DNA from 2 places in the Rossellomorea sp. DUT-2 genome. Region 1 is predicted to be linked to the other one. Evidence: riboswitches for the same ligand, from Rfam matches in the RefSeq annotation. Region 1 holds a riboswitch; the other holds the start of a gene.
The links. Region 1 has a riboswitch for S-adenosylmethionine ahead of ACOSV2_RS16590 (homoserine dehydrogenase). Riboswitches for the same ligand answer to the same signal wherever they lie in the genome.
Positions count from the first base shown of each region.

Region 2: it holds a riboswitch for S-adenosylmethionine, as region 1 does, so the genes downstream of both, mmuP (S-methylmethionine permease) here and ACOSV2_RS16590 (homoserine dehydrogenase) in region 1, are expected to answer to the same signal.

Region 1 covers NZ_JBQPEO010000004.1:276,653-281,086, reverse strand. Annotated here, with positions in the region: gene ACOSV2_RS16595 (aspartate kinase) at 1-884, opposite strand, end outside; gene ACOSV2_RS16590 (homoserine dehydrogenase) at 929-2,176, opposite strand; SAM riboswitch class I at 2,327-2,437, opposite strand; gene ACOSV2_RS16585 (DUF2254 domain-containing protein) at 2,698-4,083, shown strand; gene ACOSV2_RS16580 (hypothetical protein) at 4,128-4,388, opposite strand; gene ACOSV2_RS16575 (helix-turn-helix domain-containing protein) at 4,428-4,434, opposite strand, start outside.
Region 2 covers NZ_JBQPEO010000003.1:685,951-690,384, reverse strand. Annotated here, with positions in the region: gene mmuM (homocysteine S-methyltransferase) at 1-751, opposite strand, end outside; gene mmuP (S-methylmethionine permease) at 720-2,132, opposite strand; SAM riboswitch class I at 2,225-2,331, opposite strand; gene nei (endonuclease VIII) at 2,470-3,291, shown strand; gene ACOSV2_RS14415 (AAA family ATPase) at 3,393-3,899, shown strand; gene ACOSV2_RS14410 (isochorismatase family protein) at 3,948-4,434, opposite strand, start outside.

The DNA.
Region 1 (4,434 bases):
ACAAGATTTTCCTGGTATTTAATGATTTCTGTTTCAATATGATGGGAATCGAGATCATACAGAATCAGTGACTCTCCACCCTGACAGTCAAACATTGTCAGAACAGAAATGTCTTTCTGATAGGCTACCCCGACAATAGGGGCATTTCTCTGTGTTCTTCCGCTAATGACGGTCCCCCTTCCTTCATTCAAACTGGAACAAACCACAAGCGGCACATGATGTTCCTTCGCATGTTTAATTGCTCTTGGATGCAGGACACCAGCCCCCATGGTGGCTAAACGCAGCATCTCATCATAGGAGAGGGTGTCAATTTTTGCAGCCCGGGGAACGATACGCGGATCCGACGTATACACTCCATCTACATCCGTATAAATATCACACCTATCCGCCTTTAAAGCGGCCGCAAGAGCAGCTGCGGTCGTATCCGAACCACCCCTGCCTAATGTGGTCACCTCTCCTTTATCCGTGATCCCTTGAAAACCGGCTACCACGACGATTCGTCCTTTTGATAACTCCGATTTTATCCGATCAGTATCGATCGAGTTAATCTTGGCATTCCCAAATACTCCATCGGTTTGGATTCCCGCCTGTCTGCCTGTCAGGGATACGGCTTCCAGTCCCTTATGGTGCAGGGCCATTGTCAAAAGGGAGATTGCCACCTGCTCCCCGGTACTTAAGAGCATATCCATTTCTCTCTTACTGGGATCTGAAGAAAGTTCCCCTGCCAATCGTACAAGTGTATCAGTCGTTTTATTCATTGCTGATACCACAACGACGACATCATGACCTTTTTCTCTTTCTTTCATGACATGAAAGACCATGCGTTTGATTCGATCTGTAGAACCAACAGAGGTTCCACCAAACTTTTGAACGATCATACTCAATGATACCCCTACTTTCCATCAGACCAAATTTTTAAAGATTTCTTTTAAGAAACAACAGCTCCAGTCTTCACTTCATTTTCCAACGGTATTTCTTTTAAAATAGGGACGGCTTGAATATGGTCATGCGTCCGAAGAAGCGATTCCAATGTCTCTTTCCTGCCTTCAACAAATACGTACAAGTAATCGTCCAGCTGAATACGATCCTTTAAAATGAACGATGGAAGCCAGTTTTGATATTCATCCGTTTCACGGATTCTTAAGACCCATTGGTGGCTGCTCTCTTCAACAACCTCTTCCGTATTCACGGTACTTACGGCAGAGTCTGTATACTTCCTCTCTATCAACGACAGGAAATCCTCTACCATGGCGCTGCCTGTAGGCAATTTTCCAGCTCCCGGACCAAGCAGGGTAATCCTCCCTACAAGACTGCCCTTAAGAGATATGGCATTTTCCACATCCTCCACACCGTAAAAAGGGTGGGTGTCATGGACAAGGATGGGCTCTACTGCACCTTGGATATGGTCGACTGAATCCCGACGGAGAGAACCTACGTGCTTAAACCGTAATCGAAAGGATTCCGCTGCCTGGAGCCACTCTGCAGTCAGGTGGGATATCCCCTTACGTCGGATATTCTTCCAATCGGGCTGTCTGCCAAAAGCTGTTTGACTTAAAATAAGCAACTTATAGAACGCATCATGGCCTTCGATGTCATTTGTCGGATCGGCTTCAGCGTATCCTTTCTCCTGAGAAATCTTTAAGGCTGTATCAAAGGCAAGACCTCTTTTTCTCATTTGAGATAAGATGAAGTTGGACGTACCATTCAGGATCCCTTGAATTTGTCTGATCTCATTCACCTTCAGAAGCTGCCTGATACTGCCGATCACCGGGATTCCCCCGGCTGTCGTCGCTTCAAATCCGACCGATATCCCCTTCCTTTTCGCCTTCTCCAATAGCTCAGGACCATATTTGGCAAACATCGCTTTATTGGCCGTGACGATATGAACCCCCTTCTCAATGGCTTCGGTTAAATACGTATAGCTCGGCTCTTCCCCTACGATCGCTTCAAAGATCACGTCGAGGTCCGGGATATCCAGGATGTCTTGGAAATCCGTTGTGACGTTGATGGATGGTTCAATGCTCCGCTCTTTTGTGGGATCTTTAATCAGGATCGCCCTAACCTTCACCTCTTTACCCAGGACTTCCTTCAATCTGTCCTGATGAGTATCGATTGCTTCACAGACCCCTTGCCCTACTGTGCCGAACCCTAGAAGTGCCACATTAATCGTTGACATCATTCAGCCTCCTTTTATCGACTTTTCACTTTATACGTAAGAATGATTCATTCCAGTTGAAGACCCACTCGAGGGATATGAGCGGAAAAGAAAAAGGTATACAGAAAAGCCCTCTTCTTTTAAGAAGAGGGCTAAATGATCATGCTCCTCCCCTTATCTTCCAGATCCACATGGAATCTGTAGGAATTGGCACCTTTACAGTCTGATCCTGCAGGTTGCCGGGCTTCATCGGGCCTATCCCTCCGCCGCTCTTGATAAGAGATATAATGTTTCGTTTTGGTATTACTTTCTATTTGAGTATGAATTGGATTATAAAGGGGATTCATTCCTTCGTCAATACTATTTTTAGTATTTTTAAAAAATTCTTTCTAATATTACAGACCTCTTCATTCCCTATCGGTTTACTTAAATTTGCTCCCTGTCTGGGAGTTTATCAATCTAATTTGCAAAGAGACGTTTTAACCTGTTCTGCCAGGGAAAACTATTCCATATCCCTTTATTTGAAAGGAACCGGATCAATAATGCTGAAAAAAATGCTCCCCTTATCCATCAAAAAATATATGCTTATGTCCAAACGGCAGAGAATGCGTGAGATTCGGCTGACCATATGGTATATGCCGTTCTTTTATATTTGTTTTTCCATACTGCTTGTAGCACTCACACTCTATTTAGATCTGTATGCTGACATCTCTCAATATACCTTTAACTTCTTAAGTATGGATGCATCTGTTACACGCATGCTTGTCAGTACACTCATCGGGGCCATCCTGACGCTCAGTGCTTTCACCTTGAATTCACTGCTTGTTGTGCTCACGATGTTCAGTGGTCAATTTTCACCCAGGATGCTCCTGGATTTCATTTCGGACAAACAAACACAGCACGCCCTCGGGATTTTCAATGGCAGCTTTGTATATGTATTGCTCCTCTTTCTTTTTATCGGAAATTCAAAGGAAGAACTGTTTGTGGCTGCCCCGATCATGACGATCGGACTCGCTTTTCTTACTTCTGTCACCTTTATCTTCTTCATTAACCATGCGTCTACTTGGATGCAGGTACACAATATTACGTACAATATGAAGCAGGTTTCTGAAGTGATGATCCACCAGACGTTAAAAAATGATTTAGAAACCCATCGAACAACAGATAATGGCGACCTTATGGAACATGAGAAGGAGAACATCATTCACATACAGGCAAGGGAATCGGGATATATTCAGTTAATCGATTTCCATGGAATGATCGAACGGGCTATGCAGGATAACATCATCATTCAACTTCATTACAAAGTCGGAGATTATATATTGGCCGGCAATGAAATCATGAGTATTTGGGGACCTGAGACCAACGATATTTCGGATGGTTTTTATCTCACTTTCATTGAAATGGGGCATAAAGAGACCGAAATCCAGGACCTCCAAATGGGGATTCATAAGCTGGCTGAAGTTGCGATCAAAGCACTCGGAAATGATGATCCAAAAACGGCTTCTAATACGATTGACCAAATGGCTGACCTTATGCTGACGGTGGAGGATCACTTATCCTTCACTCCTCATTTGATCGACCGGGAAAGAAGAGTGCGGGTCATTCTCCAGTCCGAAGCATTTGATTATTACCTGTATCGCGGGTTTGGCTATATCCGGCATTATGCTAAAGACAATCATTTAATTATTACTGACATTGTGCGGGCACTGGCGCTCATTGCAGAATCCATCCAGCCATCCAAACACAAGGACATTTGGGAATTTGCCTGTAATACCATTGATCATATTGAAAGAGAGGTCATTTATGAATTAGATAAAACCTTTCTTCTTCAAGAAGTTCATAAGCTGGCACGCCTAACTGAAAACCTTAGGGAATATAAGAGAATCGAAAGTAAATTCTACCCTTATGCCAACGAAAACACGTAAAAAGCTTCATCTCTATTAATGAGATGAAGCTTTTTTACCAGGAATTAAATCCATGTTTCGACGATACTGGAATCTTCTCCTTGTGCTTTCGGTATAAGCGAGAAGCGTTCGGGAATTTCACTTCTGATTGCTTCTAATGTAGGTCTCATCAAAATATAATGAGTCGGTTGATTGACATCGAATATCCTTGCTACAAACATGCCTTGATAATCTTGCGGGCTGGAATATATACAGATGATGGGCATCTTATAATCACTTAATGTCACCTCATCAAATGATGATATTAAACGATCCGGGTTTTCCATCAAACCACTCCTTTACTGTAATTTCTGTTCATATAACCATCAGCTT
Region 2 (4,434 bases), on a different contig from region 1:
TTCTGCTTAATACGCTTATCGCCTCTTTGGCCGCAATAATCGGTGCACAATTCACCCCAATCGCAGCGATTTGTTCATCGTCATTGAACACACGCGTGCACTCTTCAATCCCCGTTCCATCACTTATCGTCTTTCCATCCTTTAATGAAAAAGACAGCCAGGCACAGGTATCCGGAAATTCTTTCAAAAGTGACGCGAGTACCTTTGCCTCCTGCAAGGACGGGATGGTTTCGAATGCCAACAAATCAGCACCCGCCTCCACTAGTGCCTGGATTCTGGGAAAATGGAAACCTGCTAAATGTTGATCGCTTACTCCATAGTTCCCAACGTATTCAGAGCCGTCAGCAAGGTATGCCCCGTATGGTCCTACAGAACCTGCAACGATTGGTTTCGGCCGATTCGAATTTCCCTTATCTTCCTTCCAAAAGCCATCCCGAGCCTGTTTGGCAAGAGTAACCGTTTTTCGGATTAATTCCAGCGCTTCCGGTTTCTCTATTCCGCGCTTTCGAAAACCATCCACCGTTGCCTGGTAGCTGGCTGTAATCGCACAATCGGCTCCTGCACGGAAATAATCAGCATGAACTTTCTCAATCGCTTCCGGTTTTTCAAGGAGTACACGGGCAGACCAAAGGGGGTCGTTTAAATCACAGCCATGGGTTTCCAGCTCTGTGGCTAACGCTCCATCTAAAATAAGTGGGGAATGTTTTTGTAAAATAGCATCAATGGGATTCAGCTTCAGTTGATTCGACATAACCTGTTCCTCTTTTCTTTACGTATTGTGTTATATGATAGCTTCCATAGCAAAGGGCGATAAACGGGATTCCGCAATAAAGGGCGATCCTCTGAGTGGGATCAAAGGCAATGCCGATACAGGAAGCGAGACAAAGCAGAAATGCCGCAATGGGGACGAGTGGATAGAGCGGCGTCCGATAAGCCAGGTCTTTCACATCGTTTCCTTCCCTTATGTACTGTCTTCGAAATAGAAATTGGGCAGCACTAATGCTCATCCACACGATCACCACCGCAAGACCTGAGACCGAAACCAAAACGATGTAGACCGTCCCCGGTGCAATGATGCTTGAAAGCAAGGCCAGCCCCCCTCCAAGCATGCTGCATACAATCGCATTGAGAGGGACTCCCCTATCAGTCAATTTGGCAAAAATCGGTGAGATCGTTTGCTTATCTGAAAGCGACCATAGCATTCTGGAAGAAGCATACAGACCTGAGTTTGCCGCTGATAAAATGGCCGTTATGATCACAAAATTCATGATATCGGCGGCATACGGGATTCCAATCCGACCAAGTACCGCTACGAAAGGACTTTCCAATACACCGGCTGACTGGCTCGGTATTAGAGCAGATAATACTACAATCGTCCCTACATAAAAGATGATCAATCTCACAAGAGTGGTACGGATGGCTCTAGGAATCGATTTTGATGGATTCTCTGTTTCTCCCGCCGCAACCCCGATCAATTCTGTTCCTGAAAAGGCAAAATTCACGGCAAGCATGGTCATCAAGATGGCAAATGCCCCGTTCGGAAACAATCCAGAACTTGTGATATTCGAGAAAAGCGGAGCGGGCTCTGAATGAATGAGGGGGATGAAACCGACGATCGCCCCTGTCCCAATCACAATAAACGCAACAATCGCAATCACTTTTACTAAAGAAAACCAAAATTCAGATTCAGCAAAAAACCGCACTGACAACGCATTAAGGACAAAAATCAACGCAGCAAAGATCGCGCTCCAAATCCATACACTAATCGAAGGAAACCAGCGCTGCATCATCAAGCCAGCCGCCGTAAACTCCGACCCCAATGCCACTGTCCATGTCAGCCAATATAACCAGCCCACCGTATAACCGGTTCCAGGACCAATGAATTTTGTAGCATAACTATGAAAGGATCCCGTCTCCGGCATATGGACAGAAAGCTCGCCTAAACAAAGCATCACAAGATACACCACCAGCGCCCCAATCAAATAAGCAAGGATCGTCCCAAACGGTCCAGCCTGATGGATCGTGTACCCCGAACTCAAGAAAAGCCCGGTTCCGATCACCCCTCCAAGAGACAGCATCACCAAATGCCGCGTCTTCATCTTCCTTTTAAAACTCTGTCCTGCCTTTTCCATACAAACACCCTTCCTTCTAAATGTATTGAGGAATGGGTGAACAAACAAAAAACGCACCCTAAACGAGTGCGTCACCGACAAATAAAAGATTGCTCCTATCTATCAGGGTTTGAATCACCCGCTGGAATTAGCACAGTATCTTCACAGACCTGTTGCTGAGGCTTCAAAGGGCCAGTCCCTCCACCTCTCTGGATAAGAAAATATTTAGATTTTTTAAAACTTTATCAATATATTGGAATAATGTCAAGACCATGAAATAGATTAGTACCCCAGCCTATCCCAATGTTACATTAAGGATTAAAAAGGGAATAACTATACTAAAAAAGGAGAAACCGCCATGCCAGAAGGTCCGGAAATCAGAAGAGCGGCTGATGGAGTCGAGCGCGCTCTTAAGAATAAAACCGTACAAGATGTATACTTTGCCTTCCCTCATTTGGAAGATTACGAAGACCTATTAAAAGGATCGATCGTGAAGAGAGTGGACACGAAAGGAAAAGCCATGCTCATCCGCTTTGACAACGGATACACCATTTACTCTCACAACCAACTTTACGGAAAATGGTATATCAGGAACCTGTACAATTATCCGAAAACCAACCGACAGCTAAGGCTTGCTCTACATAATGAGAAAAAGTCGGCACTTCTTTACAGTGCATCCGATATTGATGTCCTCCGTGACGAAGAGGTGCCCGAGCATCCTTTCGTTTCTAAAGTGGGACCCGACATTTTGAGTGAAGAAGTAACAGCGGATGAATTGCTTCAAAGAATGAAAGAAAAACGATTCTACAAACGAAAGTGGTCGATACTTTTATTAGATCAAGGGTTTGTAGCCGGGATCGGGAATTATTTGAGGTCTGAGATCATGTTTGCAGCAGACATCCACCCTTCTCTTCGTCCGATTGACTGTACGGAAGATCAATTGATGAAAGCATCAGAGGCGATCATTCATTTAATTAAGCAATCCTATAAGACTGGTGGGATTACAAACGATCTTGAGCTTGTTGAGAAGTTAAAAGCTAAAGGAGAGAAGCGTTCGAAATATCGTCATTGGGTATTCAATCGAGAAGGGGCATCATGCTTTATTTGTGGGAGTGAAATTGAAAAGACGGTCGCTGCTTCGAGGCGGTTGTATTTTTGTCCGGTTTGCCAGGGACAATGAACCTGTCCCCCCCCCCCCCGCCCCTATCATTGAAAGCGAACCCGGTGATAAGATAAAATGAAACTAACAATTCACATATTGGATTGGAGGAGGGGTATGCCATGACCAATAAAACTATCTACCTTTTAATCGGACCAAAAGGAAGCGGAAAATCGTTCATCGGGACCCTGATGGACCAAAAGTTTGGAATCCCCTTTATCAGGGTGGAAGATTGGGCAAAGAAAGTGAAGAAAGATAGACAAATCGACAATGAAGATTATCTATCTGACGTTTTTTCTGCCATCGAAAAAGGGATTCGACACGCCTTGGACATGCACGACAAAATCGTATTTGAATCCACAGGACTGACGCCTTACTTTGACCAAATGTTCGAAAGTATCAATAGAGATTTTTCAGTCGTTACGATTGGGGTCCATGCAAACCATGAACGGTGCCTGCATAGAGTCAAGTCAAGAGATCAATCCATCCATATAAATGTTTCTGATGAACAGGTGAATGAGATCAACAAACAGGTAAAGGAAAAAGGGATGAGGACAGACTTTCAGCTGATTAATGAGGATAAATCTGTGGAGGAATTAGTGAGCGAAATGAGAGAAATAATGAAATAAAGCCCCTTCCATCTGCTTTTTGCCAGACAAAAGGGGCTTGTTCCGGATCTACATTCCGTATTTCTCCCGATAAAAATCATGCTTGGGCTGAAACAACTCTTCATCCGATTGTCTGACGTCGGAGAAATGATCCACGTTATAATGACCATACAAAGCCTTGTTGTGGTGCTGGATAATTTGCTCAGCCTTTAACACAGATGAATCCTTCGTCGAGTGACCATCTGCCACCAGGGTTACGTCCAATCCATTAACGGTTGCATACCGAACAGCGGTGTCGATACAATATTCCGTTTGGCATCCCATGATGACAACATGTTCAACCTTTTTATCTTTTAAATAGCTTAGTAATGGCGTACCGTAAAACGAATTGGTCGCTAATTTATCATACACCACACTCTCGTCCGAAACATGGATATCCTTGTGAACCTGGAATCCATCACCTTCCCCGCCTCCTACATCTTTATCTCGAATAAACACGATGTGAGCACCTGTTTCGGCTGCCTTCTGGATGACCCGATTGATGTTTTCAATCAGT